Regions from separate parts of the Burkholderia torrens genome, predicted to be linked through region 3. Evidence: predicted binding sites of a transcription regulator. Region 3 holds the regulator's gene; each other region holds the start of a gene.

Region 1 (9,628 bases), 1.3 Mb from region 3:
GGCACCGGTGCGCTGCAGATGGCGGTCGGCCTCGGCGCGCGCGTCACCGTGCTCGACAACAACGTGAACCGGTTGCGCCAGCTCGACCTCGTGTTCGCCAACCGGATCGCGACCGTCTGTTCGAATGCACATACGGTCGACGAAGCCGTGCGCGATGCCGACGTCGTGATCGGTGCGGTGCTCGTGCCGGGCGCATCGGCGCCGCGGCTCGTCACGCGCGACATGATCGCGACGATGCGCACGGGCGCGGTCGTCGTCGACGTCGCGATCGACCAGGGCGGCTGCTTCGAGACCTCGCATGCGACGACGCATGCGGACCCGACCTTCGTCGTCGACGGCGTCGTGCACTACTGCGTCGCGAACATGCCCGGCGCGGTCGCGCGCACGTCGACCTTCGCGCTGAACAACGCGACGCTCGGGCATGCGCTCGCGCTCGCCGACAAGGGCTGGAAGCAGGCCATGACCGACGATCCCCATCTGCGCGCGGGCCTCAACGTCTGCGACGGGCACATCACGTACGAAGCGGTCGCGCAGGCGCTCGGCCTGCCTTATGTGCCGGCGACTGGCGTGCTCGCATGACCCTGCCGGCATGACGTGAACGCGCGGCGGGCGGCATGACCCTGCCGGCCGCGCTCACGCGCCCTTCGACCGGTTCCGCTTCGTCCCGCTGCCCTTGCCCATCGTCCGTGCCAGCAACGGCCGCAGTTGCGCGAGCGTGCGCGTGTTCAGCACGTCGGGCCGCGTCAGCCAGCCGCGCCGTGCCTGATCGACGCCGTACGCGAGGTTGTCGAGTTCGCCGGCGCTGCATGCATCCGAGCCGATCGCGACCGGCACGCCGGCCTTCGCGGCCTCCCGGCACCAGATGTCGGGCAGATCGAGCCGCCGCGGCTGTGCATCGAGTTCGACGAAGCAGCCGCGCGCCGCGGCCTGCGCGATCACGCGCGGCACGTCGAGTTCGCATGCATCGCGCTCGCCGAGCACACGGCCGGTCGGGTGCGCGAGAATCGTGAAATGCGGATGGTCCATCGCGCGCAGCATGCGATCGGTCTGCGCGTCGCGCGACAGGTCGAAGCCGTCGCGTACCGCGCCGACCACGAGATCGAGCCGGCCGAGCATCGCATCGGGCACGTCGAGGCTGCCGTCCTCGTGAATGCCGGCTTCCACGCCCTTGAGCAGCACGAAATCGTCGAAAGACGCATTGACCCGATCGATCTCGTCGAGCTGCCGCGCGAGCCAGTCGAAATCGCTGCGCCTGCGGCCGGCGTTCGGCGCGCGGTCGGTCACGGCCAGATACGCGAGCCCGCGCGCACGGGCTGCCTCCGCCATCGCGCGCAGGCTGTCGCGGCCGGCCGACGCGTCGGTATGCGCATGCAGGTCGCCGTGGAGATGCTTGCGCTCGATCAGCGCCGGCAGCGTGCCGGCGCGCGACGCGTCGATCTCCCCGCGATTCTCGCGCAATTCGGGCGGCACCTCGTGCAGCCCGATGGCGGCGTAGACCGACGCCTCCGTGTCGCCGGCGATCCGCTCGTCGCCGCGAAACACGCCGTATTCGTTGATCTTCAACCCGCCGGCCTGGGCGATCCTGCGCAGTGCGATGTTGTGCGCCTTCGATCCCGTGAAATAGACGAGTGCCGCGCCGAACGCATCGGCATCGACGACGCGCAGGTCGACCTGCAACCCGCTCGCGAGCACGACGCTCGACTTCGTCTTGCCGTGCGCGAGCACGCGCGCCACGTCACCGTAGCCGACGAACGCATCGGCGACGGCGGCCGGGTCGCGTGCGGTGACGAGAATGTCGAGATCGCCGACGGTTTCGCGGCGACGGCGGAAACTGCCGGCCGGCACGGCGTTGCCGACGCCCGCGACCGCGCGCAGGCGGTCGAGCAACGGCATCAGCGATTGCGTGGCATCGGGCAGCAGGAAGCGTTGCGGTTCGCGCTGCAGGCGATCGTCGATCGCGTCGAGCAGATGGGCTTCGGTTTTCGCGCCGAAGCCCGGCAGTTCGCGTACGTGCCCGTTCTTCGCTTCGGCCCGCAGCTGTTCGAGCGAATCGACGTGCAGCGCATCATGCAGCGCCTTCACGCGTTTCGCGCCCAGCCCCGGCACGTCGAGCAACTCGACGATCGCGCCCGGCAACGCATGGCGCAGCGTTTGCTGCAGTTCGCAGGTGCCGGTCGCGGCGATCTCGCGCAGCTTCGACGCGAGATCGGCCCCGATCGACGGAATCTTGCCGAGATCGTCGCCGTGCGCGATCATCGTCGGGATATCGCGGCCGTAGTCGGCAATCGTCCGTGCAGCGTTGCGGTAGGCCCGCACGCGGAACGGATTGGCACCCTGGATCTCGAGCATGTCGGCGATCTCGGCGAACACGGCCGCGCACTCGGCATTGTGGATCGGCATGGTCGGCGTGGCTCCCTTCCACGTGGATGGCGCCGTGCGCCGGCGCGGCGGCGTCTGCGCGCCCGGCACCGCGTGTCAGAGCATGTCGACGCCGCGGGCGCACTGCCTTCATCGTACGCCCGCCGCGCAGCGCGCGCAGCGCCGTTGCGGCCGCGACGTCAGAGGGAGGCGCGCGGTGTCGTGGCGTATTGCCGCTCGTAGATCGACTGGCAATGCGTGCAGCGTTCGGCGCTCGGGCGCGCCAGCAGGCGCTCGTAGCCCACCGAGCCGTCGCAATCGATGCATTCGCCGTAGCTGCCGTCGCGCATCCGCTGCTGGGCGCGGCCGATTGCACGCAGTTCGGTCAGCTTCATGCCGATCAATGCATGATCGACGTCGACGAACAGATCCGCGTTCGCCTCGTCGCCCTCGTCGGGCGCCGCGCCGGCAAGGTCCGCATAGGATTCCGACGCGCGATGGTCCTCGCTCGTGCGGATCTCCGCACGCAGCGCCTGCTCGCTCTCGTTCAGCCGCTGTTTCAGCGTCTGCCATTGTTGTTGGTCGAGCGCCATGGCCGTGTCTCCTGTTCCGGGTTCCGCGCGAAAAAGTGCGGCGCGCGGTGTCGCGCCGGTGCGCGGCGCAAAGGCGTCACCGCCTGCGCCGCACGTCCGGGGGTGCGCCCGGCAGCACGAAGCGCAGGACGCATTCGACGCAGGATAAACCCATTGAACACGCGTGTGTTGACCCGAATCAGCTTGCCGGCCGCGCGCCCGAAAATCGGGGACGGACGCGAAAACGCGTCCACGCCGGTTTCGTCCGACGCAGACACTGCCGGTATCGATCGTGCCGTCGGGCCGGACGGCGTCAGCGCCCGTCAGGCATCGGCACGGACGATCTCGAGCAACGCGCGCGCCGAGCGCTGCCAGCTGTACTGCTGCGCATGCTCGCGGCCCATCGTGCGCAGCCGCGCACGCAGTTCGGGATCGTCCATCACGCGAGCGATCGACGCAGCGATATCCGGGGGCGAATAGGCATCGCAGAACAGCGCCGCCCCGCTGCAGACTTCCGGCAGCGAACCCTCGTGCGACACGATGACGGGGCAACCGCACCGCATCGCCTCGAGCGGCGGCAGGCCAAATCCTTCGTACAACGACGGAAAAACGAAGCATCCCGCGTGTTCGTACAGCGCCTTCAGCTCGCCGTCAGTCACATAACCGGCCCACGTGACGTACGGATCGTCTTCGCGCAGGCCAGCTTCACGCACACCGAATATCTTTGCATTGGCGCCGCCCGCGATCACGAAGCGCAACGTCGGGTGCGACGCCCGCATCAACGCGATCGCGGCCAGCGCGCGCACGAGATTCTTGCCTGGCGCGAGCGACCCGACGAACAGCACGTAGCCGTCCGTCTCGAGATCCAGGCGCGACAGCACACCGCGATCGGCATCGATCCGGTCGATATGGTCGACGGCACCCGGCACGACGGACAGGCGTGCCGGCGGCACGCCGAGCCGCGCGGCGAGCCGCGCCCGCGAAAAATGCGACACCGTCACGATATGGCGGGCGCGCCGCTTCAGGATCGAGAACGCGAAGCGGTACCACAGACGAAACGCGAGCGAATAGCCGGCCGGCAGATCGAAGATTGCCGCATCGTGGATCATCAGCAGCTGATCGCGCTTCGTCAGCGGGCCGATGTTGCACAAGCTCAGCAGCGTCCGGCCGCGTGTCGTGCGCGGCAGCGTCCATTGTTCCCACAGCGGGCCGCGCCGTCGCCCGCTGGTCTGCGACCGCACGCCGGCCGGCATCGCCGCCGGATCGTGATCGGACGGCACGACGAGCGACGGTTCGTCGCCGGCATTCGCGATGCGCGCGAGTTCGGCAGTCAGTTCGTATGCGGCGCGCTGGACGCCCGTCATGCGCTGCGCGGTGAATTTCCCGTTGATTGCGAGGCGGCGCAGCCGCACGGTGTGCGCGGCTGTGCCGACGCCCCGTTCCGCGCGCGCTTCCTGAAGTACCGGTGCGCTTCGCTCCCGAATCGACGTTGACATGATCGTGACTGTTCCGATGGCTGCGGCGCGACGAAGCGCCGCCGGACACTCCGCGGCGCGGAATGCTGATGTGCAGTCAGTGTGTCTGCCGCCGTCGTTCCGGTCGGTACGTTCGACCGCACAACGCACGGCTTTCCGGACGCTTCGCTATCCTCAGAAAGCGTTGCGCCCGATGAAGCCGCGTAGGATCGTCAGCAGGATGATCTTCATGTCGAACCAGAAGCTCCAGTTCTGCATGTAGAAGAGATCGAACTTCACGCGGGCCGCCATCGCCTCGACCTTGCGCGTCTCGCCGCGATAGCCGTTCACCTGCGCCCATCCGGTGATGCCCGGACGCACGCGATAGCGGTACATGTAGCAGTCGATCAGTTGCCGGTAGAGATCGTCGTGCTCGATCGCGTGCGGGCGCGGCCCGACGACCGACATCTGACCGAACAGCACGTTGAAGAACTGCGGCAGCTCGTCGAGCGACGTGCGCCGCAGGAACGCACCGACGCGCGTGATGCGCGCATCGTTGCGCGACGCCTGCCGCACGACGCCCGGCTGCGAGCGATGCACGCGCATCGTGCGGAACTTCAGGATGTCGAACTCGCGGCCGTCCACGCCCTTGCGGCGCTGCCTGAACAGCACGGGCCCCGGCGACGACAGCTTGACCGCGACCGCCAGCATCGACAGCAGCGGCAGCAACGGAATCAGCACGCCGAACGCGAACAGCCGGTCGAACGCGAACTTCGCCCACAGCTCCGGCGCGGAGCTCGGCGTGGTCGCGAGATTGATCGCCGGCATGCCGAGCACGTCGGTCGCGGAGCGATCGACGACCGCCATCTGCCGCACGTCGGGCAACAGCCTCAGTTCGACGAATTCGTCGCGCAACTCGCGCACGATGCGCTGGATCCGCCATTCGTGCGACATCGGCAGCGTGAGCCACACCTCGTCGATCTCGCCGCCGCGAATCATGTCGCGCAACGCGGTCCAGTCATCGATCACCGGCACGCCGCCGATGCCGCCCGCGGCGGCCGGCGCGTCGTCATCGAAGACGCACGCTGCCACGAAAGGGCCGTTCGGGGCGAGCTGCATCCGCTCGACCGCCACGCGCCCGTATGCCGTTGCGCCGACCACGGCAACACGGCGTTGCCGCGCCCGCGGGTCGTTGCGCGTCAGCACCCATGCCAGCAGCGCGGCACGGCCGAGCAGCAACGTCGCGTCGCCGGCCAGCACCGTGCGCACGATCCAGCGTGTCGTAACCGTGCCGCCGCGATTCATGATCCACATCGTGCCGGCCACCGTCAGCACGCTCGCGCAGACGACCGCCACCAGCGTCTGCGTCAGCACGTGCGCGCCGCCCTGCACCGCCACGCCGCCGCGCACGGTGCGCAGGTAGCGCGGCAGCAGCGCCACCGTCAGCACGCACAGCAGCGCGATCGCGCCGCGCTGCGCATCGGACAGCTCGCGCCACGCCAGGCCGGATGCCGCCTGTGCCGCAAGCGCCCCCGCCAGGACGAGCACGACGTCGACCGCCGCGATCGCGGCGCGCCGCATCGTATTCGTTCCACCGGACATCGACTGCATCGTTACGCACCATGTGCCGGGAATCCGCCACGCACCTCCGGCATGCGCGGGCGAAGCGGCGCCTGCCTCGTATTCCCGCGCGCCCCGAGCAAGCGGCGATAGTCGGCTCGAATCAGGTCGTAGCATTCACACGCGTGATGTTCGAGACCGTCGCGGTCGAGCACCGTGATGCGGCCGCGGCGCTGCCGGATCAGCCCGGCTTCCTGCAGGTTGCCGGCCGCCTCCGTCACGCCTTCGCGCCGCACGCCGAGCATGTTCGCGATCGTCTGCTGCGTGACGGGCAGTTCGTCGCCGTCGATGCGGTCGTGCGCGAGCAGCAGCCAGCGGCTCAACTGCTCGCTGACCGAGTGATGCCGGTTGCACAGCGCGCTGCGCGAAATCTGCGCCATCGTCGCCTGGCAGTAGTTGAGCAGCAGCCGGTACGTCTGCGGCGATCGCTCGAATTCGGCACGCATCACGCAGCTCGGCACGCGATACGCCATCCCGCCGATGCGCACCTCGACCCGGCTCGACGCCGCGACGCCGCCGACCAGCGTCCCGAGGCCGACCACGCCTTCGCGGCCGACCACCGCCACCTCGACCATCGCACCGTCTTCCATCAGGTGCTGCACCGACATCATCGACGTCGTCGGAAAATACAGATGGCGCATCGGCTCACCGACCCGGTCGAGCATCCCGGCCTTGATCCGGACCAGTTCCAGATGCGGTGCGATGGTGCGAATGCTGTCCTCCGGGAGGGCATCGAGGATGGCGTTCGCCGTGTAGCTCGAGTGAAGATGAAGCATGTCTGTATCCCTTTTATTGTCCGTGCCGCGTGCAGCCGCAAGCACGGAACTCGTTATCGCGATGCGCGCCCGGACGTTGACAGTGGTTGCGGCCCACAACCCTGATTCCGACTGGTCATCGGCTTGTTATCGCCGGATCGAGTCGACGTCCCGTTTCGACGCGCGAATTCGAATAAGCGATTTACGTGCCAATACCCGTCCATCCTTAATATATGAATCACGCTTGATTTAGATCGCCCGAATATTCGACCTCGCCACATAAAAAACGTCTCATTTCCGGACACTCTGCGGGCGACGGACACAGCCTGTGATTTGACTGATCAATTCAGATGTAAGGAATCGGGGCAATGGAATCGGAACCATGAGGCTTATCGTTCAAATACTTACAGCCGTTTTTCAATTGTTTCCGTGATGTCTCGGACGCCACTTCCCGGCGCTGCAGCGCCACACACGCTCGTTTGAAACTGTCTCAAAATTGAATCGGCACACGCACTTCCCGCTCTGTAACCCAACGCACATTTCGCACGCACACCATTGATTATTAATGACATTCAGGCGAGCCCCGTTTATTTGTCAAATAATGTTCAATGTCCGCCCGATGATTTTCGCGTACGATGCGCAGCGTCATCCGATTGATTCCCGATCCGCCCTGAATGTCCGATCCGGACAGCATTCCGTTTCCGAATGATTAATTCGACGCGAATGAATCATTAAATTCACATGAAGTTTCCGCTCGAGCAAAATCGTCAAACTTTGTGAAATGACGTAATGTGAAACTGATTGGATTCAATCGCGTGCTAGCCTTTTTACCGCATCGTCATTCGATTTTCGATGAACACAAGTCCGCACGATCGTGCTAATTCCCGTTTCCCCGGGATCGCCGCGACGACGCGCGACCGCCACCCTACGAGGATGTGCCGTGACCTTCCAGGCCAACGACGCCGTCGCCTACGCGAACGGCATGATCGAGCTTTCCCACAGCTTCGATGCCAACCGGTTTCTCGCGGCCATCGACCGCGACGAACTTGCCACGCTGGCGCCCCAGCTTCAGCTCGTCCACCTGAAATCGGGGCAAGTGCTGTGCGAACCCGGCGAGATGCTCACCGCGGTGTACCTCCCCGTCACGACGGCGATCTCGCTGCAGTACGTGTCGTCCGGCGGCATGACGCTGGAGGTTGCGGAGATCGGCAGCGAGAGCGTGGTCTGCGACGACGTGATCGGCGGCAGCGGCCGGATGCCGTGCCGTGCGGTGGCCTGCCGCGACGGCTTCGTCTACCGGCTCGACCGGCGCGTATTCTCCGCCGCGTTCGACGCATCGCCGATGATCCGCCATCTCGTGTTCGTCTGCGTGCGGCTGCTGATGGCGCAGGTGGCGCAGATCACGTTCTGCAGCCGGCATCACGTGCTGAAACATCAGTTATGCAGATGGTTCCTGCTGGCGTACGACCGTACGCGCAGCATCGAGATCCAGGTGACGCACAGCATGCTCGCGCAGATGCTCGGCGTGCGGCGCGAAACCGTCACAGATGCCGCGGGCGAGATCCAGAAGCTCGGCCTGATCCGTCAATACCGCAGCTCGATCGAGCTCGCCGACCTCGACGGCCTCGAAAAGATGTCGTGCGGCTGCCGCGCGATCGTGCGCGACGAAATGAAGCGCATTCTCTCCGCCGATTCCGGCGTGCCGGCCGCATCGCGCGCGTGATCGACGGAGCGGCCCGGCGCAGTGCCTCGGCGCCGCGAGCACACCAGGTCAGCGGTTTGTAGGGTGGCGAACAGAACGCCGTGCCTGCCAATGGTCTACTGATGCCGGACTGCCGGGGGGACGTCAGCGCACATCGCGCGTCTGCCCGAGCGGACGACACCACGCACGCCGGAGCAGCACGTGAAAAACGAAATCAGAACCATCCTCAAGCACGTCGCCCACCTCGAAGCCGCGATCGATTCGATCGGCGACGGGGACGACCTCTACGAAGCGGGCCTCTCCTCGCTCGACACGATCCAGCTGATGCTCGCGATCGAGAAGCAGTTCGACATCGAGATTCCCGACGAGATGCTGAACCGCAACCTGTTCCGCAGCATCGACGCACTCGCGGCCACGATCGCCACACTGCAACGCACCGAGCACTCCGCATGAGCGCGCTGCTTCCCGAACTCGCGGCCGACAGCGCATCGCATCGGCTCGACGAGGCCGCGCACGCCGTCGCACAAATCGCCGCGCAGCATGCGGATGCGGTCGATCGCGACGCGCGCTGCCCCGTCGAGGCGATCGAGGCGATGCGCGCGCGCCGGCTGCTCGGCGCGATGGTGCCGACCCATCTCGGCGGCGCGGGCGCGTCGCTGGAAGACATCGCGTCGGCCTGCTCGATCCTCGGCCAGGCCTGCGCGTCGTCGGCAATGGTGTTCGCGATGCACCAGATCCAGGTCGCCTGCATCGTCGACCATGCCGCCGACCAGGGCTGGCACAAGCTGTTCCTGCAGCAGCTCGTGCGCCACCAGTGGCTGCTCGCGTCGGCCACATCGGAAGACGGCGTCGGCGGCAATCTGCGCGCGAGCCAGTGCGCGCTCGAAACCGACGGCGGCGGGTTCCGGCTGCGCAAATCCGCGCCGACGATCTCGTACGGCGACTACGCGGACGGCATCCTCGCGACCGCACGACGCGATGCCGACGCACCGGCTTCTGAGCAGGTGCTCGTCACGCTGCTGCGCGACGGCTACACGCTCACGCGCCGCGGCGAATGGGACACGCTGGGAATGCGCGGCACCTGCAGCAACGGCTTCGTGCTCGATGCGCAGGGCGCCGCCGTCCAGTGCCTGCCGGTCCCGTTCGCGAAGATCGCCGAAGAAACGA
Region 2 (9,628 bases), 1.5 Mb from region 3:
GGCTACAACCCGAACGACTGGATCAACTACCCGGAAAACATCCAGGCCGCCCAGGCCAAGATCGCCGCCGCGCAGAACACCGGCGCACAAGCCGACGCAACGGGCTACGGCGCGAATGCCGCCGCCACGTCGCAGTCGGGCCAGCGCGTGGTCGTGCCGGCCGTTAGCGACCGCTCGTCGGTGTACTTCGGCCACTAAGCCGGCAGGCACCCGCGAGGGTGCCCGGCTCGCTGCTTCCCCTGAACCCGCACACGGTAGCTGCCGTGTGCGGGTTTTGCATTTCCGCGCCCGATCGGCATCACGGTCCGGTACCCGCATGGCGGGTGCGGCTCGCGAGCACGGCGGCGCACGTGGCGATCGGCGGCACCGACAGCTGGACGGCCGCCGCGCGCATCGCCGTCAGGTGACGCAACGCGCGTACCAGATCACGTAGCCGAGACCCGAAGTCAGCGCGCCGGTGGCGGCGCTGACGGTCAGGTACGCGAACGAGAAGCACGCGACATAGGCGAACAGCATGGCTGCCGCGGGCCGCCTGCAAGGCGCCGGCTGACAAGCGTCAGCGCGTGCGCTAGCATCGCGGACGGTGTCGCCGCGCGCCGAGGCGCGGCAGGGCAACCGGCCCGCACCGGGTTCCACATTTCAACGAACAACAAGGAGCATCCATGCGTGTCTTGACCGGTCTGTTGTGCTCGCTGGCGCTGCTGGCAAACGTCGCCCATGCGCAGGCGAATTGCGCGGACGCGACGGATCAGGCGGCGATGACGGCATGCGCCGATCGCGCGTACAAGAAATCCGACGGGGAGCTGAATCGTACATACCAGGCCGTCACCACGCGCCTGCGCGATGCGCGGCCGCTGGCCGACAAGCTCGTGAATGCGCAACGCGCGTGGATTGCGTACCGCGATGCCGAGTGCGGTTTTTCCAGCGCGAACGCGGAGGGCGGCAGCGCGTATCCGATGGTCGTGTCGACTTGTCTCGACGATCTGACGAAAGTGCGCACCGAAACGCTGAAGGGTTATCTGTCCTGCGAGGAAGGCGATCTCGCTTGCCCGGTGCCCGGCAAGTAAGCCCCGCGCACCAGTTCGCCGGCCGCTCGTCGCGTGGCCGGCCAGGCTCGCCCTCTGCGGCTGGACGTCGTCCGTTACACGTCGTCCGTTTCGTCGAGCAGCTTGTGCCGCATCGCGTACCGCACCAGCGCCGCTTCGTGCGGCATCTGCATCTTTTCGAGGATCCGCGTCTTGTAGGTGCTGACGGTCTTTGCGCTCACGCACAGCGCGTTCGCGATCTCGGTCAGTGTCTGGCCGGCCGCGATCCGCCGGAACACGTCGAATTCGCGATCGGACAGCCGCTGGTGCGGCAGCGTCTCGGCCGGCTCGTTCAGGCTCTGCGCGAACTGCTCGGCCATCGCGAGGCTCACGTAGACGCCGCCCGACGCCACCTTCGTGACCGCGCCGACCAGTTCGGCGCTCGCGCTTTCCTTCGTCAGGTAGCCGGACGCGCCGGCGCGGAACGCACGCACCGCGTATTGCTGTTCCGCGTGCATCGTCAGCACGAGCACGCGCAGCGCGGGCTTCTCGTCCTTGATCTGCTTGATCAGCTCGACGCCGTTGCGGCCCGGCATCGACAGGTCGAGCACGAGCACCTGCGCGGAGGTTGAGCGCACGAGCGCGATCGTCGATGGGCCGTCGCAGGCTTCGCCGGCCACCTCGAATCCGGTGGCGTTCTGGAGAATGTGCCGCAGACCGTCGCGTACGAGCGTATGGTCGTCGGCGATGAGCACCTTGATCATGTGATGAGCGTTTCCTGTTGAACCGTACTGAGCGGAAAGGCGACGGTGATCGAGAAGCCGCGCGCGAGCGCGGTGTCGATCGTCACGGTGCCGCCCAGCATGTGGGCGCGTTCGCGAATGCCGATCAGGCCGAACGATTTGTCCTCGTGGGCCGGCCCGCCGGGCGCCGCGCCGCGGCCGTTGTCCGCGACGCGCAGCACGCAGAAGCCTTCCTCGATGTCGAGGCGCAGCGCGACGCGCGTCGCATCCGCATGGCGCGCGACGTTCGTCAGCGCTTCCTGGACGATGCGGAACAGCGTGGTCGCGCCCGCGCTGGTGAAGGTGAGGCCGCCCGTTTCGATGTGACGCTCGACATCGATCCCGTAGCGGTTCGTGAAATCGTTCGCGAGCCATTCGATCGCCGGCACGAGGCCGAGATCGTCGAGCATCACGGGGCGCAGGTCGGCCGCGATGCGCCGCACCGACGCAACCGTCGCGTCGATCAGTCGCCGCATGCCCTGCAGGTGCGTCTGCACATCACCGTCGGGTTGCGTGCGGCCGGGCACGCGCAACTGCTGCTCGACGACCGAGAGGTCCATCTTCAACGCGGTGAGCTGCTGGCCGAGGTCGTCGTGGAGCTCGCGCGCGATCCGCGTCTTTTCTTCTTCGCGCACGTTCTGCAGGTTCGCCGACAATTCGCGCAATTCTTCGCGCGACTGCTTCAGCGCGTTATCGGCGCGCTGCCGCTCGGTGATGTCGCGCAGCATCACGGTGTAGAGCTTGCCCGACGCGTCGCGGATCTGGGAGATCGACGCCTCGATCGGAAATTCCTCGCCGTTGGCGCGCAGCCCGAACAGCACGCGCTGGCGGCCCATCTGCCGCTCGGACACGCCCGTCACGCCGAACTGGTCGACGTGCTTCGCGTGCGCGGCGCGGAACCGCTCGGGGATGAAGCGCGACAGCGGCGCGCCGATCGCCTCCATCGCGGACACGCCGAACACCTGCTCGGCCATCGGATTGAAGATCACGACCGTCTGCTTCTCGTCGATCGTGATGATCGCTTCCATCGACGAACGGATGATGCCCATCATCCGCGCCTCGTTGAGCATGCCGCGGGTGCTCGCGCCGGCATCGGACCGGCCGCGCAGCAACGCATGGACGAGCGCCGCGAACGCGAACGACGCGATCAGCCCCGCGGCGAGTACGGTGCCGGCCGCGCGCTGTGCGCCGGTCGCGCTCGGGCGGCCGTCGGCAGAGTAGCGGAGCGTCAACGCGGTGCCGCCGAAATTCAGCACGTCGGTGCGCCGCATCAGGTCGGGCGATGCCGACGCTTCGTCGGTCGTCGACTCGACACTGACGATCGCGCGCGGATCGCCACCGGCCGTCATCCACAGGTCGATGCCGCGTTCCGCGTCGAGCGCGCGCTCGACCAGGCGCCGCGGGCTCAGTGCCGCGAACAGCATGCCGTCGACGCCGGCCTCACGCGTGCCGGACGGCGTGACGGCCGCATGCGGCGACGTGGTCACGGGCAGGAACAGCGTCAGCGTGCGGGCGTCGCGGGAAGTATCGTCGTCGGCCGGATGAACGCCGAGCGCGATGTCGCCGCTCTGCAGCGCGCGCGCGAGTGGCGCCGCGTCGGACGCCCCGAAGCGGACGACCGGCGAATTCGACGCGGGCGCGCTGAGCGTCGCGGCCGCGAGCGGACCGGCCGGCGACGGCTTCGCGCCGGCGAGGGCACTGCGGGCGGCGGGCGACAGCGGCGCATAGCCGATCTGCCGGACCGGCGAGCGGGCGCTGTCGAGATCGAGCGTCTCCGCATAGCGGCGCCATTGCTCGGGCGTCATGCCCGGGACGAGACCGAACGCGCCGCGTGCACCTTCGAGCACGGCGACGCCGGACTGCAGCTCGTGGCGCAGCATCGCGGTCACGTGCGTGGTGCGGCGTTCGAAGCGCGTATGGACGGCGCCTTGCCACTGCTCGCGCACCAGCAGCGCAACGCCGAGCGACAGCACGGCGCCGGCGCACAGCGCGACGACGCCAGCCGCGAGCGGCTGGCGTAACATGGTCTGGAGGCGCGTGGGCCCTGGGGCGTCACGCGTCGGGGTTCCACCGGCGGTCATTCAATGATCATTACTGTCGTTCTGGCGGCCCGGGCACTCGGGCCGCGCGGCAAAACCGGGGGAAACTCGCACCGGCTGCGTGCAACGTCTGTTTTCAAGATGAAATTGTGCGCGCTTTACATGTTTTTTGTAATAGGGTCAGCTGAAATTGCGGCGAACGGTGTGAAGCAGCGGGCACGCCGGCCGCGCTTGACGCGCGTCAACAGGCGCGTCGGCACGTGGGGCAGACTGTTCGGCAGGCAAGCCGGCACCGGGCCGGCTTGCGATAACGGGCCGCCGTGGCGCGATGCGCGACGCGTGCCCGGTCGGAGGGACGGACCATGTACAAGCGGATTTTCGTCGGGCTCGACGGCAGCCCGAGCGCGCGTCTCGCGCTGAACGAGGCGATCCGGATCGCGGCGGCGTCGGGCGGTGAGGTCACCTGCGCGTATGTCGTCGAGCACCGGCCGCAACTCGTCGACGTCGATGCGGGCTTCGCGGCCGAGCGCGACCGCGATGCGGCCGCGACCGATGCCGTGACGCCGGTGCTCGACGACGCGAAAGCGGTGCTCGCGCAGCAGCACGTGACGGGCACCGTGCGTGCGCTCGATGCGTACGGCGAGGATGTTGCCACCGTGCTGATGCGCACGGCGGCCGAAGCCGACGCGGACCTGATCGTGATGGGCACGAGCGGCCGTCACGGCCTGCGCCGGCTGCTGCTCGGCAGCGTCGCGGAATCGCTGCTGCGCGCGGCAGACCGACCCGTGCTGCTGGTTCGCCACAACGAGCCGGGGGCGACGGCGGCCGCGTAGCGCATGCGGTGCGGCGCAGCGGCATGCGCCGCCGTGAGTGGCACGCAGCAGCGCCCATCCGCTGGCTGTCTGCCCGATTCAACGCGCGACGCGCTGACCGGCGCATCGCGTGAAAGCGCGCCTGTCGCGGCGAGCCGGAAGCGGGCGCTCGTGACGCACCCGCATGCCCGCGATTGCACGCGCACGGTTGCATCCCGACATGCAGTTCTGGCAGCATCGACCGGTGTCCGCCTGTTCGCCGCGCGCATGGCCGCGGCGATCGACGCAGGAGCATCCGGCTGGAACCGGTCGAACGGGTGATGTGAACCCGGCCGGCTGCCGGATGCCGGTTTTCTACCTTACCGACGTCATCCGCCATGCCGATCTCCGCCTCCGACCTGATTCGCCAGTTCGACCTGCAGCCGCATCCCGAAGGCGGCTATTTCCGCGAAACCTACCGCGCGACCGATTCGGTGGTGCGTCCGGCCGACGGTGCGCCACGCGCCGCGTCGACCGCGATCTACTACCTGTTGTGCGACGGCGCGTATTCGTCGTGGCACCGGATCCGTTCCGACGAAGTCTGGCATTTCTATGCGGGCGACCCGATCGAAGTTTGGGTGCTCGACGAGCACGACGGGCTGACGATCCATCGGCTCGGCAACCCGCTCACGCATCCGGGCACGGTGTTCCAGGCGGTCGTGCCGGCCGGGAGCTGGTTCGGCGCGCGCTGCGCGTCGCCCGAGCATGTCGCGCTCGTCGGCTGCACGGTGGCGCCGGGCTTCGAGTTCGCGGAATTCGAGCTGGCCGATGCGGCCGCGCTGGCTGCCGCGTTTCCCGACTACGCTGAACACGTCGCGCGGCTCGCGCAGCGCTCCGACGTGTGACGGTCACGGTCGCGTCACGCCGCGCGCAAAGCCCGTGCCGATCTCCCGTGTTCCGCGCGGTCGAGGCCAAACCCGTTTAGAATGCGCAGGATGCACCGGTCGGTCGCGGACGTGCCGCGGCGGCCGTTGCGCCGCCGTACCGACGGCCCTGTCGCGCGGCCCGCATGTCTTCCAGGAGCGCCGCCGTGTGGCACTTTCCCATCGCTATTCCATCGTCGCTCGGCCCGTGGGCCGTGTTCGCGAGCGTGTTGATCACGCAACTCGGCGTGCCGGTGCCGGCCGTGCCGATGCTGATCCTCGGCGGCACGATGGCGGCAATGGGGCAGGCGTCATGGGTCAGCATGTTCGCGGCGGCGATCGGCGCGACGATGCTCGCCGATTCGCTGTGGTTCTTCATGGGCCGCACGCGCGGCCGGCGCCTGCTGAACGGCCTCGTGCGCTTCTCGCTGTCGCTCGACACGACGCTGCGCTTCGCCCGTAACGTATTCGAAAGATACGGCGCGCCGCTGCTCGTGTTGTCCAAGTTCCTCCCGGGCCTCGGCCTCGTGTCGGCGCCGCTGCTCGGCACGACCGCGATCGGCGTCGGCGTGTTCCTGTTCTGGGACCTGGCCGGCGCGTCGCTGTGGGCCGCGTTCTGGCTGATCGGCGGCGCGGCCATTCACGACCAGATCGTCCAGTTCGTGCTGTGGGTGCGCGCGAGCGGCGGCACGATCCTTGACGCGTTCCTCGCGATCTTCATCACGTTCCTGCTGTACCGCTGGGTGCGCCGCGTGCAGTTCCGCCGCTATCTCGCGCAGGTGCGCATTTCGCCGCCGCAACTCGTCGAGATGATGACGTCGGACGAGCCGCCGCTGATCTTCGATGCGCGGCCGAAAGCGATCCGCGAGCGCGAGCCGTACCGGATCGCCGGCGCGGTGCCGGTCGATCTCGATTCGCCGGACCTGCTCGACCCGGAAATGCTGAAACGGCCGATCGTCGTCTATTGCGTGTGCCCGAACGAGGCCACGGCCAAGCGTCTGATCGCGAAGATGCAGCGCAAAAAGATGATCCACAACATCCGGGCGCTGAAGGGCGGCCTCGATGCATGGGAAAAGCACGGTTATCCGGTCGAGCCGATGCCGGCCGATCTGGATTCGTCGCGGTATTTCGTGCGTCCCGAACACGGGGCGCTCGAAGGCGAATATACGGTGCGGGCGACATTATCGAAGTGATGCAGCCAGCGTTGGTGGTTTCGGCGCTCGAGAGCGCATATTTTCCCCCCCATCTTGATTTATATATTTTTGACGAGCAAATTTTGCGGCACTATCGCCTCTTATCTCGTAATCGTTCGACCAACAATATCATGAGCATCCGGCCGCGATCGGCCGATTGACACCGCGTCTAAAACTGCGTCGCACCTATCTCAATAAAATCGCGTCCCGCCTCAGAATTAACAATCTGAAAACATTATAAAAATATTAATTCTTCAGTATTTTTTAAAACCTCCGGCTGTTGGAGCAGGGAAGGCCAATGCTCCTCGCGTCGCACTAATCATTTCTGACAGTGTGCGGTGATCGCTTCTGCTAGGATCGCGCAGTGGATAAGAGGGGACCAATTGCGAGCGCCGTTTCGCAATCGCGACATGCATGAGAGGCGTTGTCGCTCTGACTCGCCCGAGATTCAGCAGAAGTATCCAAAAGGTGTCAAGTTCAACTCACAGGGATTCCCCGCCTTCGCACCGTACGCGAAGGCGCAAGTCGATGTCGTCGATTTGACCGGGGACTACAATAAAGATGCTGCACTCTCAAATCAGGCTGCAGGCTTTAAGAAAACGCCCAGTGGCTATGTATGGCATCACGTCGAAAACGCCGAGACGATGCTGCTGATTCCGCGAGACCTGCATGACGCGATTCGCCATACGGCGGCTCTGCCGTTCTCAAGCCATCACCAGGAGCTAAATGATGATTATTAAGACTCGCAAAGCACTGACCGCGCCGACACTTGAAGATATTGCCAAGGTCGAGCGCGAAATTGGAAGATCGCTTCCATCGGAATATATAGAAATTCTGAAAAAATTGAATGGGCTTATTTTGACTCGAATGCAATTGATCTTCCGGGTGGAGGCGGGGCTGGAATTAGTCAATTTATTCCTTTTGAGGAAATTGCTCGAAATATCGGATATATGAAGCAAGCTGATGTTTCGGGTTACTTCCCATTTGCTCATGCAGAAGGCGGGAACTATGTTTGCATGTCGCTACATGATGGCGACTATGGGTGTATTTATTTCTGGGATCATGAAGTTCCTGGATATGAGGCTTTGTCGAAGGTTGCGAATTCATTGATTGTGTTTTTGGATTCCCTTCGCCCATTCAAGGCTGAAGAAGTTTATCTCGATCCAGCCCGAGTTAAGAGTGTTTGGGTAGACCCGGAATTTCTAAAGAATTTGAAGGATGATTGAAGATGAATTTTGGAATTAAATTATAGATTTTTCTGAAAATAACGCTGCGGGAATAGTAAATAATGAAGACGCCTATGCGGCTGACGGCCCTACCGATTACGGCCTTGGTTTCGCTTGCAGTATGCGCACAACAAGCGCCCACGCCAGCCGATCGCGCCGCTGCTGCGCGTGCAAACGTCGAACAAGACCGACAAGCACAGCATCCCCAATGCAGCACAGTTGATAGGTACACTTCCCGTCGGGCTTGGTGCTCAGGTCCTCTTGCGTGTCCCCGAACGAAACGGCCGCGAAACGCCTGATCGCGAAGATGCAGCGCAAGAAAATGATCCACAACATCCGCGCGCTGAAGGGCGGGCTCGATGCATGGGAAAAGCACGGTTATCCGGTCGAGCCGATGTCGGCCGATCTGGATTCGTCGCGCTATTTCGTGCGAACGCGGGGCGCTCGAAGGCGAATATACGGTGCGGGCGACGTTGTCGAAGTAAATGCGCGCGTGACACCGCGCGCATTCGAAATCTGTTTCCAGTTTCACGCTTGGCGATTTACAAGAAAATCGGCTGGCGTGAAACCTCTCATCCTCCCTATAATCCCGCCTGCATATTGCGTGCGCCTGACCGCGCACATTCGACGCGTGTTCGTTCACGCCGAAATCGATTGATCCCGTTGTCGCCCGACACGCGCACAGCCGCGCCACACGGGCCGCACGGGCGTATTCCGTGAAAGGCCCGATCCGTTTTCCGGATTGTTCCGGGAATGACGGATAATCCGCGGCGATTCCGATCGGATTGACGCAACATTCATGTCATTTCTCATTCAGAAATCGACAACAGGGATTATTTCGTTTTCGGTTGCCAAAAAATCGGCATGAACGGTCGCGCATTGACATCGACACAATGACGGCGGCCCGCTCGCGGCTGCCAGGAGACGGACTTGAAACAACCAGAAGACCAGCTGCACCGCGGGCTGGAAGAACGGCACATCAACCTGATGGCGCTCGGCGCGACGATCGGCGTCGGCCTGTTCCTCGGCTCGGCCACCGCGATCCGCACCGCCGGCCCCGCCGTCCTGCTGACCTACCTGCTGGGCGGCATCGCGATCTTCCTGATCATGCGCGCCCTCGGCGAGATGGCGATCACCAATCCGGTCGCCGGCGCATTCAGCCGCTACGCCCGCGACTACCTCGGGCCGCTCGCCGGCTACCTGACCGGCTGGACCTACTGGTTCGTGTGGATCGTCACCTGCATGGCGGAAATCACCGCGGTCGGCGTCTACATGCACATGTGGTTCCCGGGCGTGCCGAACTGGATCTGGGCGCTTGCGGCGCTCATCGCGATGGGCTCGGTGAACTTCATCGCGGTCAAGCTGTACGGCGAATTCGAATTCTGGTTCGCGCTGATCAAGATCGTCACGATCGTGCTGATGATCATCGGCGGCGGGCTGATGATCGCGTTCGGCATCGGCAACGGCGGTGTCGCGACCGGCATCTCGAACCTGTGGTCGCACGGCGGCTTCATGCCGAACGGGATCAACGGCGTGATCGCCGCGCTGCCGATCGTGATGTTCGCGTATCTCGGCGTCGAGATGCTCGGCCTCACGGCCGGCGAAGCGCGCAACCCCGAGAAGTCGCTGACGAAGGCCGTGAACTCGGT
Region 3 (9,628 bases):
CGCCGGGACACGGCGACGGATGGCGGAGCGAACAGGCCCTAGCGCGTGTCGGCCGGCACGCGCGTGTCGCTCGGCGTCTCGCCGAACCGCGCGCGATAGCTGCGGCTGAAGTGCGCGCTGTTGTTGAAGCCCCAGCGGAACGCGATTTCGCTGACCGTCAGGTGCTTGAGCGACCGGTCACGCAAGTCGGCGCGGCAGCGTTCGAGCCGCCGCGCGAGGATGTAGCGCGTGAGCGGCATCCCCTCGATCTCGAACACGCGCGCGAGCTGGCGCGGCGACAGGTTGATCGCGCGGCTCACCGACTGGCTGTCGAGATCGTCGTCGGCGAGATGGCTGTCGATGAACGCCTTCGCGCGCGACAGTGTGTGGACCGTCGACTTCGTCGGCGACGCATCGCCGTCACGCAGCCGCAGCATCGACTGCACGAGATCGAGGATCGCGGCGGCGCGTCGTTCGCTCGCGTCGGGCGTCGGTTCCTGCGGCGCGGCGAGCAGCGCGTACACCTGCCGCACGGCCCACGACGTCACGCCGTCGTCGCGATCGATCTTGACGAGGCTGCGGTAGCGCCACGGGCCGACGCGTGCTTCGAACACGTCGCGCGGCACGTCGAGCACGGTCATCGCCATGTCGGCCGGAAAGCCGTGACCGTACGGCATCGACGTGTCGTACAGCACGAGGTCGCCGGGCGCGTGCTGCATGCAGTCGACGTCCTGGAACGTATAGCCGCGCCCCTCGTGCATCAGGCAGATGAACACGGCGTCGCGCTGGTCCGCGTGAATGTTGTGCGGCGTGCGCACGACCGCATGCCGGTTCGCGACGATGTCGCATGCGCTGAACAGCCCGAGATCGCGCTTGCGCATCGATGCGTCGATCCCTTCGGACGACTTGCCGCTGCATTCGATACGAACGAGCGTGCGCGCGACATGGTCGACCCAGAAGTCGACGCGCTCGGCGCCGCGTACGGCGCGCGTCGAGACCGTGGCGATCTCCGTGCTGGTGTCCGGCATGACGTTCTCCCAATGGCCGCCTGAGCGGCGCAGTCTCGGGCACGCCGAATGGCGCGGTCAATCCGTGAAAGACCCGGGGCCGGCGTGTGACGCGCTTGCCGCGGGGCGCTGCGGGCGGACGCGCGATCGATGTCCGGCCGAGTCAACGGAAGCGGCCGTGCGAGTCAAAACGTCAGCACGATTTTCGGATAGGCGATACGTGTTTACTTCGACGAAGACGATGGCAGCCCGAGCGACACGTCCTGCTCGTAACCCATCTTGCCGTCACGGAACTCGACGCTCACGTAGCCGGCCCGCTGTGCGTTGGCGACGTTCGCGTAGATCGACGTCATCACCATCCCCGCGTCGCAGCCCAGCGCGATCGTGCGGTCGACGCGGCCTGTCGCGATGTTCACGGCGCGCAGCGACTGCATCGCGATACCGCACTTGTCGGACAGCGCATAGGTGCCGACCAGCATGTGCGTCTTCGTGCGGTACCACATCGGAATATCGACGGTGCCGTCGAGCTGGAAGTGATCCTGGTCGTTGTCGTTCAGTCGCCCGACTTCGTTCAGCGTGATCGGGAGCGTGTTGCGGCCGTCGTCCCAGGTACCGGTTGCCGTTTTACCGGCGACCGTCAGCGCAATCGGGCAAGGCTGCGGCCGTGCTGGCGATGCAGCCGGCACGACCGGCGAATCGGCGTTCGACGCGGGCGATGAGGCTTCGCACAGCGTCATGCGGCCGTCGGGCTCGCGATGGCCCCGCAACGGGATCGGCTTGCGATGCGCGTCGTAGTAATAGCTGCCGTCGACGCGCCAGCGGCCCGCGTCGTGGCGGTTGATTGCGTCGTAGGTCTGCAGCGACACGTGAATGGGTGCATTGCCGATCGTGCCGGTGTAGTTCGCGATTTCGTACCAGCCTGCCAAGGACGCGGCCGGCGCGCAGGCGAGCAGTGCGGCAACCGTTGCGGAGAACGGGCGGGAGAATCGGGCGCGGCGCGTGATTCGGGTCATCGGCGGTCGGTGTGCGTGGGTGGGATCGGGCGCGAAGGATGCTCGCATTGTATCCATCCGTCATTTCCGACCTTTCCGCCTCCGCACACACGGCGAAACCGAAGCACTTACGACACAGGCCGGTCGCGAAACCGCGCGGATTGCGCGACTCCACCGACCGGCCTGCTGCCGCCGCCGCGATTGTCAGGTCGCGCTGGCCTCGTCGATCTGGCGGATGTCGTCCTGATCGAGCTGAATGCGGATCGCTTCGCCGAGCAGCTCGAGCTGCGCGAGCGACGTCGCGCTGGCGATCGGCGCGGTGATCGTCGGCCGCGCGATCTGCCACGCGAGCGCGATCGCGGCCGGCTGCGTGCGGTGTTTCGCCGACACGGCGTCGAGTGCCGCCAGGATGCGCAGCCCGCGTTCGTTGAGATAGCCGGCGACGCGATCGCCGCGCACGCTCTTCTTCAGGTCGGCCTCGCTGCGGTACTTGCCCGACAGGAAGCCGCTCGCGAGCGCGTAGTAGTTGACGACGCCGAGCTTCAGGTCGCGCACGACCGGCTCGAGATCGCGCTCGTAGCCGGCGCGGTCGACCAGGTTGTACTCGGGCTGGATGACCTGGTACGCGGGCAGCCCGTCGCGCTGGCTGATGGCGGCGGCTTCGCGCAGGCGCGCGCCGCTGTAGTTCGACGCGCCGATGATGCGCACCTTGCCGGCTTCGATCAGCGTCTGATACGCGCCGAGCGTTTCTTCGAGTGGGGCCGTGTCGGCGAGATCGCGGTGCGAGAAATACAGGTCGATGTAGTCGGTCTGCAGGCGGCCGAGCGACTCGTCGACGGCCTTCAGGATGTTGTCCTTCGTCAGCCCCGCGCGTGCGCCCAGCAGGCCGACCTTGGTCGCGATCACGACCTGCTCGCGCTTGCCGGAGCGCTTGAGCCACTTGCCGATGATCGTTTCCGATTCGCCGCCGCTGTTGCCGGGTACCCAGGCCGAATAGACGTCGGCCGTGTCGATGAAGTTGATGCCGGTATCGGCGAGTGCGTCGAGCAGCGAAAACGACGCGTTCTCGTCGACGGTCCAGCCGAAGACGTTGCCGCCGAACGCGAGCGGCGAAACCTGGATGGTCGATGTGCCGAGGGTGCGATGTGCCATGTTCCTCTCCGATAACTGCGGGTAACGGGATTGAACTGCGGGATGGGGCGTTGCGAATGCGGCGGGACGGCGAAGTGCGTGGTGCGCATCCACCGTTGTCGCGGGACACAGGACATTCTCGCCGATCGCTTCGGTTCGTGCAGCCGGCGCGTGGCCGCGATGGCGCGCGACTTGCAGCAGATGGCGGACGCTTCGTCCGTTACGTTAGTGTTTCGTATGGCTGCGTTCGATCGGGCGCGATTTTTTGCAGCGGGGAGCGCGAAGAGGGGTGGTGGTTGCCCCGGCGTTGCGCCGGCGCGGAAGGAGAGATGGGCGGCAGTCGGCCGCCCGTGCGAGATGAATTCGGTCAGCGCAACTGCACGGCCGCGAGAAACAGCACCATGCTGCCGATCGCGCCATCCAGCACGCGCCACGCGACGGCCTTGCGGAACCACGGTGCCAGCAGTCGCGCGCCGTAGCCGAGCCCGAGGAACCACACGACGCTGACCGTCATCGCGCCGATCGCGAACGCGAGCCGCGCGCCTTCCGGCTCGCGTGCGCCGGCCGTGCCGATCAGCAGGAACGTGTCGAGATACACGTGCGGATTGAGCCAGGTGAACGCGAGCGTCATCAGCACGATCGAGAGCGCGCCTTGCGATGGCGGCGCGACCGCGTCGCCGCGCACGTCGAGCGTTGCGTGACCCGGCTTGAACGCGCGGCGCAGCGCGTTGATGCCGAACCAGGCGAGATACGCGAGGCCGACGTACAGCACCGCATGAACGAAGGTCGGATAGCGTTCGACGAGCACCGACGCGCCGCCGACGCCCGCGCCGATCAGGATCATGTCGGACACCGCGCACAGCAGCACGATCTTGCCGACATGCGCGCGCATGATGCCTTGGCGGAGGACGAACGCGTTCTGTGCGCCGATGGTGACGATGAGCGAACCGCACAGGGCGGCGCCGTGGGAAAAAGCGAGCCAGTTCATGATGATGGGCAGCGGTGGAAGCAGTAGACGAATGAATCGGGTAGCGCTAGTCTGCGGTCAGCATGAGAATAAGAGAAGCTAATTCACCTAATGCGGATTAAGGAAATCTAATGCTCGACTACGCGTTGCTCGATGCCCTCGCGGCCGTGATCCGGCACGGTTCGTTCGAGCGGGCGGCCAAGGAGCTGAATGTCACGCCGTCGGCCGTGTCGCAGCGCGTGAAGCTGCTGGAGGAGCGCGTCGGCAGCGTGCTCGTCAAGCGCGGGCAGCCGTGCGTCGCGACGACGTCGGGTGCGCTGCTGTGCCGGCATACCGAGCGCGTGCAGTTGCTCGAAGCCGAACTGGGCGGCCGGATGCCGGCGCTGCCGGGCCAGATCGCGAGCGCGTGGCCGACGTTGCGCGTGGCCGTCAACGACGACAGCGTCGCGACGTGGTTCATCGACGCGGTCGGGCCGTTCTGCACGGAGCGCGAGACGTTGCTCGACCTCGTGATCGACGACCAGGATTACACGGCGTCGCGCATTCGCGACGGCAGCGTGCAGGGCGCCGTGACCGCGCAGGCCGAGCCGATCCAGGGATGCCGCTCCGAGCGGCTCGGGCGCATCCGCTATCGCGCGGTGTGCTCGCCGGTGTTTTACGAACGCTATTTCGGTGCGGGCATCACGCGCGACGCGCTGCGCCGCGCGCCGTGCGTGATGTTCAATCCGAAGGACGGGCTGCAGGCGCGTTTCATCCGGCGCGTGACACGCGCGGATCTCGATCCGCCGCAGCACTGGATACCGCACGTCGCGGGTTATCTGCGCGCATGCGAAACGGGATTGGGATGGGGGATGTGCCCGGACCGGATGGTCGATCGCCAACTGGCGGCGGGCGAGCTGGTGGACATGTCGCGCGGGCGGACCGTCGACATCGATCTCTACTGGCAGAGCTGGCGTCTGTCGATCGGCTGGCTCGACGACTTCAGCGCGGCGCTGAAGGCGCGCGCCGCGCTGTTTCTCGATTGATTCGGGGTGCGATGCAGGCGGCGCGCGAGCCGTGCGCGCCGCGCGGGATCAGACGTGCTGCAGGCCGTCGAAGTCGACGATCTGCACGTGGCGGCCCTGCATTTCGATCAGGCCGCGCTTCTGGAACTTCGACAGCGTGCGGCTGACCGTTTCGAGCGTCATGCCGAGATAGCTGCCGATGTCTTCGCGCGTCATCCGCAGGTTGAATTCCGACGGCGAGTAACCGCGCTTCAGGTAGCGCGACGACACGTCGAGCAGGAAAGCGGCGACGCGCTCCTCGGCATTCAGCGAACCGAGCAGCATCGTTTGCGACGTTTCGCGCACGATCTGTTCGCTCATCAGCTTGTGCATGCGCAGCTGCATCGAGCCGGCTTCGGAGCACAGGGTCTTCAGCGCGCTGTACGGGATCACGCAGACGGAGCTGTCTTCCAGCGCGACCGCGGTGCGCGGGTGGGTGTCGTCGCAGATACCGTCGAGGCCGAGCGCTTCACCGGCGAGATGCAGGCCCGTGACCTGTTCGCGGCCGTCATGGCGCGTCGCGACGGTTTTCAGCGAACCCGAGCGCACGGCGTACAGGTTGTCGAATGCGTCGCCTTCGCGGAACAGCGCTTCGCCGCGCTTGACGGGGCGAGCCGCGCAGATGACCGACTCGAGGCGGTTGAGTGCTTCGGGTGCCAGGCCCTGCGGCATGCACAGGTGCCGCATTGCGCATGACGAGCAGTGCGCGGCCTGGCGAGGCGCCCAGCTACCGGCATGAGGCGTGGCGGCGGGACGTGTGGCGACGGGCGTCAGCATGATCGTTTACTCCGGCGTTGAATCGACGGAATCATTGTCCCACCGCAAGTTGCCGCTGTCGGGTGACAAAACGTCGCGACCGGCGGCGCATGCCGGATGCCGTCAGGCGGCGGGTTCGTCGACGTTGGCGGCCGCCGGAATCAGCAGCACGGGCAGCGTGGCGTGCCGCACGCATTGCTCGGCGATGCTGCCGAGCACGAGGCGGCGGAACCCGCGGCGGCCGTGCGTGCCGAGCACGAGGAGATCGGCGCCGAACGCCTTCGCGCCGTCGAGGATCAGCGACGACACATCGTTGATCGACGTCGCTTCGTTCAGCCGCGTTTCGCCTTTCACGCCGGCGGCCTGCATCAGCTTCGTGAAATCCTGCGCGAGTTCGTTGCCCTGCGCGACGAGCTGATCGCGCAGCACGGACGGATCGTAGCCGGGCACGTTGTAGTAGATCGCGGCGTTCTCGACGACGTAGAACGGCTGCAGTTCTGCGCCGTGCGCTTTCGCGAGCGCCAGCGCGGCATCGAACGCGTGGCGGGACGTGTCGCTGCCGTCGACGGCAACCAGAATACGCTTGTACATAGTGTCTCCGAGTGGCGAGTTGAAACGAAGTCGGCCGGATGGCCGATCAGGCTGGGCAATGCGCGATGCTGCGAGGCAGAGTAAACCAACGGCGGGGACTTTGCAGTGAGGTACTCGTCGGGGCGCGTGGCTGCGTCGCGCGACGTGCGGTGCGTGGCTCGGTCGTGGTCGCCGTTCGCGTCGGCGGGCGGGAACGCATGAGCAGGCAGCGGCATGACGCGTTGCATGGGTACGCGCATCGATGCACCGCACGTATCGCCATTCAATCGCAATCGCGCCGTTTCGGCATGACTTCGATCAACGCATGTGCATCGGCACGATTCGCGGCGTGCATGAAGCCGCCGATGCCGATGCGTGAAATCGTTCACTCGAGCATCGGTCGATCGCGCACGCCGATCCATCGGCATCGGTTGCCGCCGGTGCCGGCACGCGAACGAACGATCGATTCAAACGCCGCGCCGGCTACCTCGGCACGGCGGTCAGCTCGATGATGCGTTCCGGCCGCCGTCCGTGGCCGGGCCAGTACGTGCTGCCGTACATCCTGTGAACGGGACCGAACAGCGCGTTGCCCGGCGCCGGCGCGTCGAAGCCTTTCTCGATCACCATGTAGCCCGCGCGCAGGGCGAACGCCGGATGGTTGCCGCCGGGTCGGCTGTCGAAGCCGGCGAAGCCGTCGCCGGCTTCCGGCATCGCATTGACGAGCGACGCGTTGCTGCGCGTGATCTGGTCGGGCGAGATCGGCCCGCCGCCGGCGAGGTGCGACGCCTCGCGGTTCTTGCCGTCGGTGTCGACTGTGCTGTCGTGCGTGTCGTCGTTGTCGAGCTCGACGCTGCGCGGATGCACACGACCTGTTTGACCGGATGATTCCATCGCGGCTCTCCTGGCGGCGAAAACGCTCCGGATCGAAGCAAATCCCGTTCCGGGCACGACGGGAAAAGGCGCGCGGGCGATCGCCGCGGTCGCGCGACGCGCACTGATTTGTCATGATTTATTTCAGCTAGAAGACGCGTTTTCTACAGAGTATGATTCTTTTCCTGCGAAGCGGCGACAGGGGATGCAGTCTCGCCGCCTCTGCCCGCGCCGGGGCGCCGCAGCACCCTTAAAGACGGGTAGTGAACAACAAAGCAAGGGACTAGAGGTGGCGGATTCATGCAAGCGACTACTGCCTTCACGCACCGCGGTTATCTGTTGAACTGCGCGCCCGCGCGCGCCAGCGATGGTTCGTTCAAGCCCTACGTCGTGATCTCCCGATCGAGCGACGGGGAGCTCGTTGCGAACCGTTTTTTTCCGATCGAGCTCCAGTTCAACGACGAAGGCGACGCGATCGCGCACGCGCGCGACTGGGCCGTGCGATGGATCGACGCGAGCAGTATCACGATGTGACGCCGCCGTGCTCGCGCCACGCCGGCCGTCCGGCCGATCCCCGGTGTACCGCCCGCGAGCAAAAAACGCGGTAATCTTGTGGAACCCGTCACTTTATTAGCGGCCGTGCGACCAAGCGCGGCCGCCCGCATTGGCATATGTCGACATCACCCGCCCGTCAGTGGGGCCTCGAAGAAATCGTCGCCGGCTTGCGCGAGTCGCGCGAGGAACTCCATCGCACGCGCCATCCGCGCGGTATCCGTGAACTGCCGTCGCGCGATGCGATCTGCAAGATTGTGACCGGCCTGCGCGCGTCGATGTTTCCGACGCACTACGGCGCGCCGGACCTGACGGACGAAAGCGTCGACTACTACGTCGGCCACACGCTCGAAAGCACGCTGCGCATCCTGTCCGAGCAGATTCGCCGTGCGCTGCCGTTCCTGCCCGAGCATGCCGATACGCCGTTCGCCGAGCTCGACGAACGCGCGTTCGAGATCGCGCGCGAATTCGGCCGGCAGTTGCCGGCGGTGCGCGCGCTGCTCGTCAGCGATATCCAGGCCGCGTACGCGGGCGATCCGGCCGCGCAACACATCACCGAGATCCTGCTCTGCTACCCCGGCGTGCTGGCGATGATGCACCATCGCCTTGCCCACGCGCTGCACCGGCTCGGTGTGCCGCTGCTCGCGCGATTCATCAATGAAATCGCCCACTCGGCCACCGGCATCGACATCCACCCGGGTGCGCAGATCGGCCCGAGCTTCTTCATCGACCACGGCACCGGTGTCGTGATCGGCGAAACCGCGATCATCGGCGAGCGCGTGCGCGTGTACCAGGCCGTCACGCTCGGTGCGAAGAGTTTCCCGGCGGATGGCGAAGGCGCGCTGGTCAAGGGCAATGCGCGCCACCCGATCGTCGAGGACGACGTGGTGATCTACGCGGGCGCGACGATTCTCGGCCGCGTGACGATCGGGCGCGGCTCGGTGATCGGCGGCAACGTGTGGCTCACGCACAGCGTGCCGCCGGGCACGAGCGTCGCGCAGGGCAAGGTTCGCGAAGGCGGGAGCGCCGAGAAGCCGTAACGCGGCGCGCGGCGGCGCACCCCGTTCGCACGGGCGCGCGCCGTGCGCGTCAGTGCTTGCCGTCCGGCGAGCGGTGCTTGTACAGCACGTCCTGGTCGACGCGGATCAGGTTCTGCCCCGCATCGACGACGAAATCCACGCCGTTGTACGCATTGCCGGTCAGCAGCAGAATCGCGCTCGCGACGTCGTCTGGGCCGGCGATGCGCGCGAGCGGTGTCGACGCGCGGCTCGCGTGTTCGAAGTCGGCCTGCGTCTGGTCGTCGCTCGGCAGCATCAGCCCGGGGAACACGGCATTCACGCGCAGCACCGGCGCGGACGACAGCGCGAGCATCTGCGTGAGGTTGCCGAGCGCGGCCTTGGCGACCGTGTAGCTGAAGTGGTCGCGGTGAAAGTTTTCCTTGATCTTCTGGTCGACCACGTTCACGACGACGCCCTGCGTGCCGGCCGCACGCGCCCGTTCGTAGAACGCGCGCGTGAGCAGGATCGGCGCTCGGCAGTTGACGGCCCACGCCTGGTCGAACGCCGCGAGGTCGAAGCTCGGGAAATGGTCCTGCCAGAACACCGACGCATTGTTGACCAGCACGTCAAGACGCCCGAAGCGCGCATACACCTGGTCGATCAGCGCGGTGATCTGTGCGGCATCCGACAGGTCGGCCCGCAGCGCCGCCGAATCGTGCCCGCGCTCGGCGATCGAACGGGCGGCCGCTTGCGCGGCATCGGC

The links. The regulator FNR, encoded in region 3, switches genes on or off when oxygen is low (the NO sensors DNR and NnrR bind a similar motif). The targets are predictions, from matches to a motif close to TTGATNNNNATCAA.
Region 1: the regulator FNR is predicted to act here: its motif matches at 3,120-3,133, upstream of AC5LXX_RS24575 (TraR/DksA family transcriptional regulator).
Region 2: the regulator FNR is predicted to act here: its motif matches at 4,078-4,091, upstream of AC5LXX_RS23805 (universal stress protein).

Annotation. Positions count from the first base shown of each region.
Region 1 covers NZ_OZ480212.1:1,843,816-1,853,443, forward strand. The annotation lists gene ald (alanine dehydrogenase) at 1-579, shown strand, start outside; gene polX (DNA polymerase/3'-5' exonuclease PolX) at 634-2,400, opposite strand; gene AC5LXX_RS24575 (TraR/DksA family transcriptional regulator) at 2,559-2,951, opposite strand; gene AC5LXX_RS24580 (glycosyltransferase family 4 protein) at 3,254-4,426, opposite strand; gene AC5LXX_RS24585 (undecaprenyl-phosphate glucose phosphotransferase) at 4,580-5,986, opposite strand; gene AC5LXX_RS24590 (Crp/Fnr family transcriptional regulator) at 5,998-6,780, opposite strand; gene AC5LXX_RS24595 (Crp/Fnr family transcriptional regulator) at 7,700-8,482, shown strand; gene AC5LXX_RS24600 (acyl carrier protein) at 8,663-8,914, shown strand; gene AC5LXX_RS24605 (acyl-CoA dehydrogenase family protein) at 8,911-9,628, shown strand, end outside.
Region 2 covers NZ_OZ480212.1:1,674,515-1,684,142, reverse strand. The annotation lists gene AC5LXX_RS23830 (DUF4148 domain-containing protein) at 1-198, shown strand, start outside; partial or broken gene AC5LXX_RS23825 (EamA family transporter) at 335-462, opposite strand; gene AC5LXX_RS23820 (lysozyme inhibitor LprI family protein) at 663-1,067, shown strand; gene AC5LXX_RS23815 (response regulator) at 1,142-1,789, opposite strand; gene AC5LXX_RS23810 (PAS domain S-box protein) at 1,786-3,888, opposite strand; gene AC5LXX_RS23805 (universal stress protein) at 4,209-4,679, shown strand; gene AC5LXX_RS23800 (cupin domain-containing protein) at 5,036-5,542, shown strand; gene AC5LXX_RS23795 (DedA family protein/thiosulfate sulfurtransferase GlpE) at 5,728-6,753, shown strand; gene AC5LXX_RS23790 (HNH endonuclease) at 7,092-7,493, shown strand; gene AC5LXX_RS23785 (SMI1/KNR4 family protein) at 7,483-7,707, shown strand; gene AC5LXX_RS23780 (SMI1/KNR4 family protein) at 7,704-7,979, shown strand; partial or broken gene AC5LXX_RS23775 (cytochrome P460) at 8,242-8,464, shown strand; gene AC5LXX_RS23770 (amino acid permease) at 8,910-9,628, shown strand, end outside.
Region 3 covers NZ_OZ480212.1:3,157,113-3,166,740, reverse strand. The annotation lists gene AC5LXX_RS30435 (helix-turn-helix domain-containing protein) at 39-1,007, opposite strand; gene AC5LXX_RS30430 (hypothetical protein) at 1,211-1,999, opposite strand; gene AC5LXX_RS30425 (aldo/keto reductase) at 2,183-3,130, opposite strand; gene AC5LXX_RS30420 (LysE/ArgO family amino acid transporter) at 3,477-4,097, opposite strand; gene AC5LXX_RS30415 (LysR family transcriptional regulator ArgP) at 4,208-5,101, shown strand; gene fnr (fumarate/nitrate reduction transcriptional regulator Fnr) at 5,150-5,896, opposite strand; gene AC5LXX_RS30405 (universal stress protein) at 5,999-6,466, opposite strand; gene AC5LXX_RS30400 (DUF3005 domain-containing protein) at 6,929-7,336, opposite strand; gene AC5LXX_RS30395 (hypothetical protein) at 7,616-7,849, shown strand; gene epsC (serine O-acetyltransferase EpsC) at 7,987-8,907, shown strand; gene AC5LXX_RS30385 (SDR family oxidoreductase) at 8,957-9,628, opposite strand, start outside.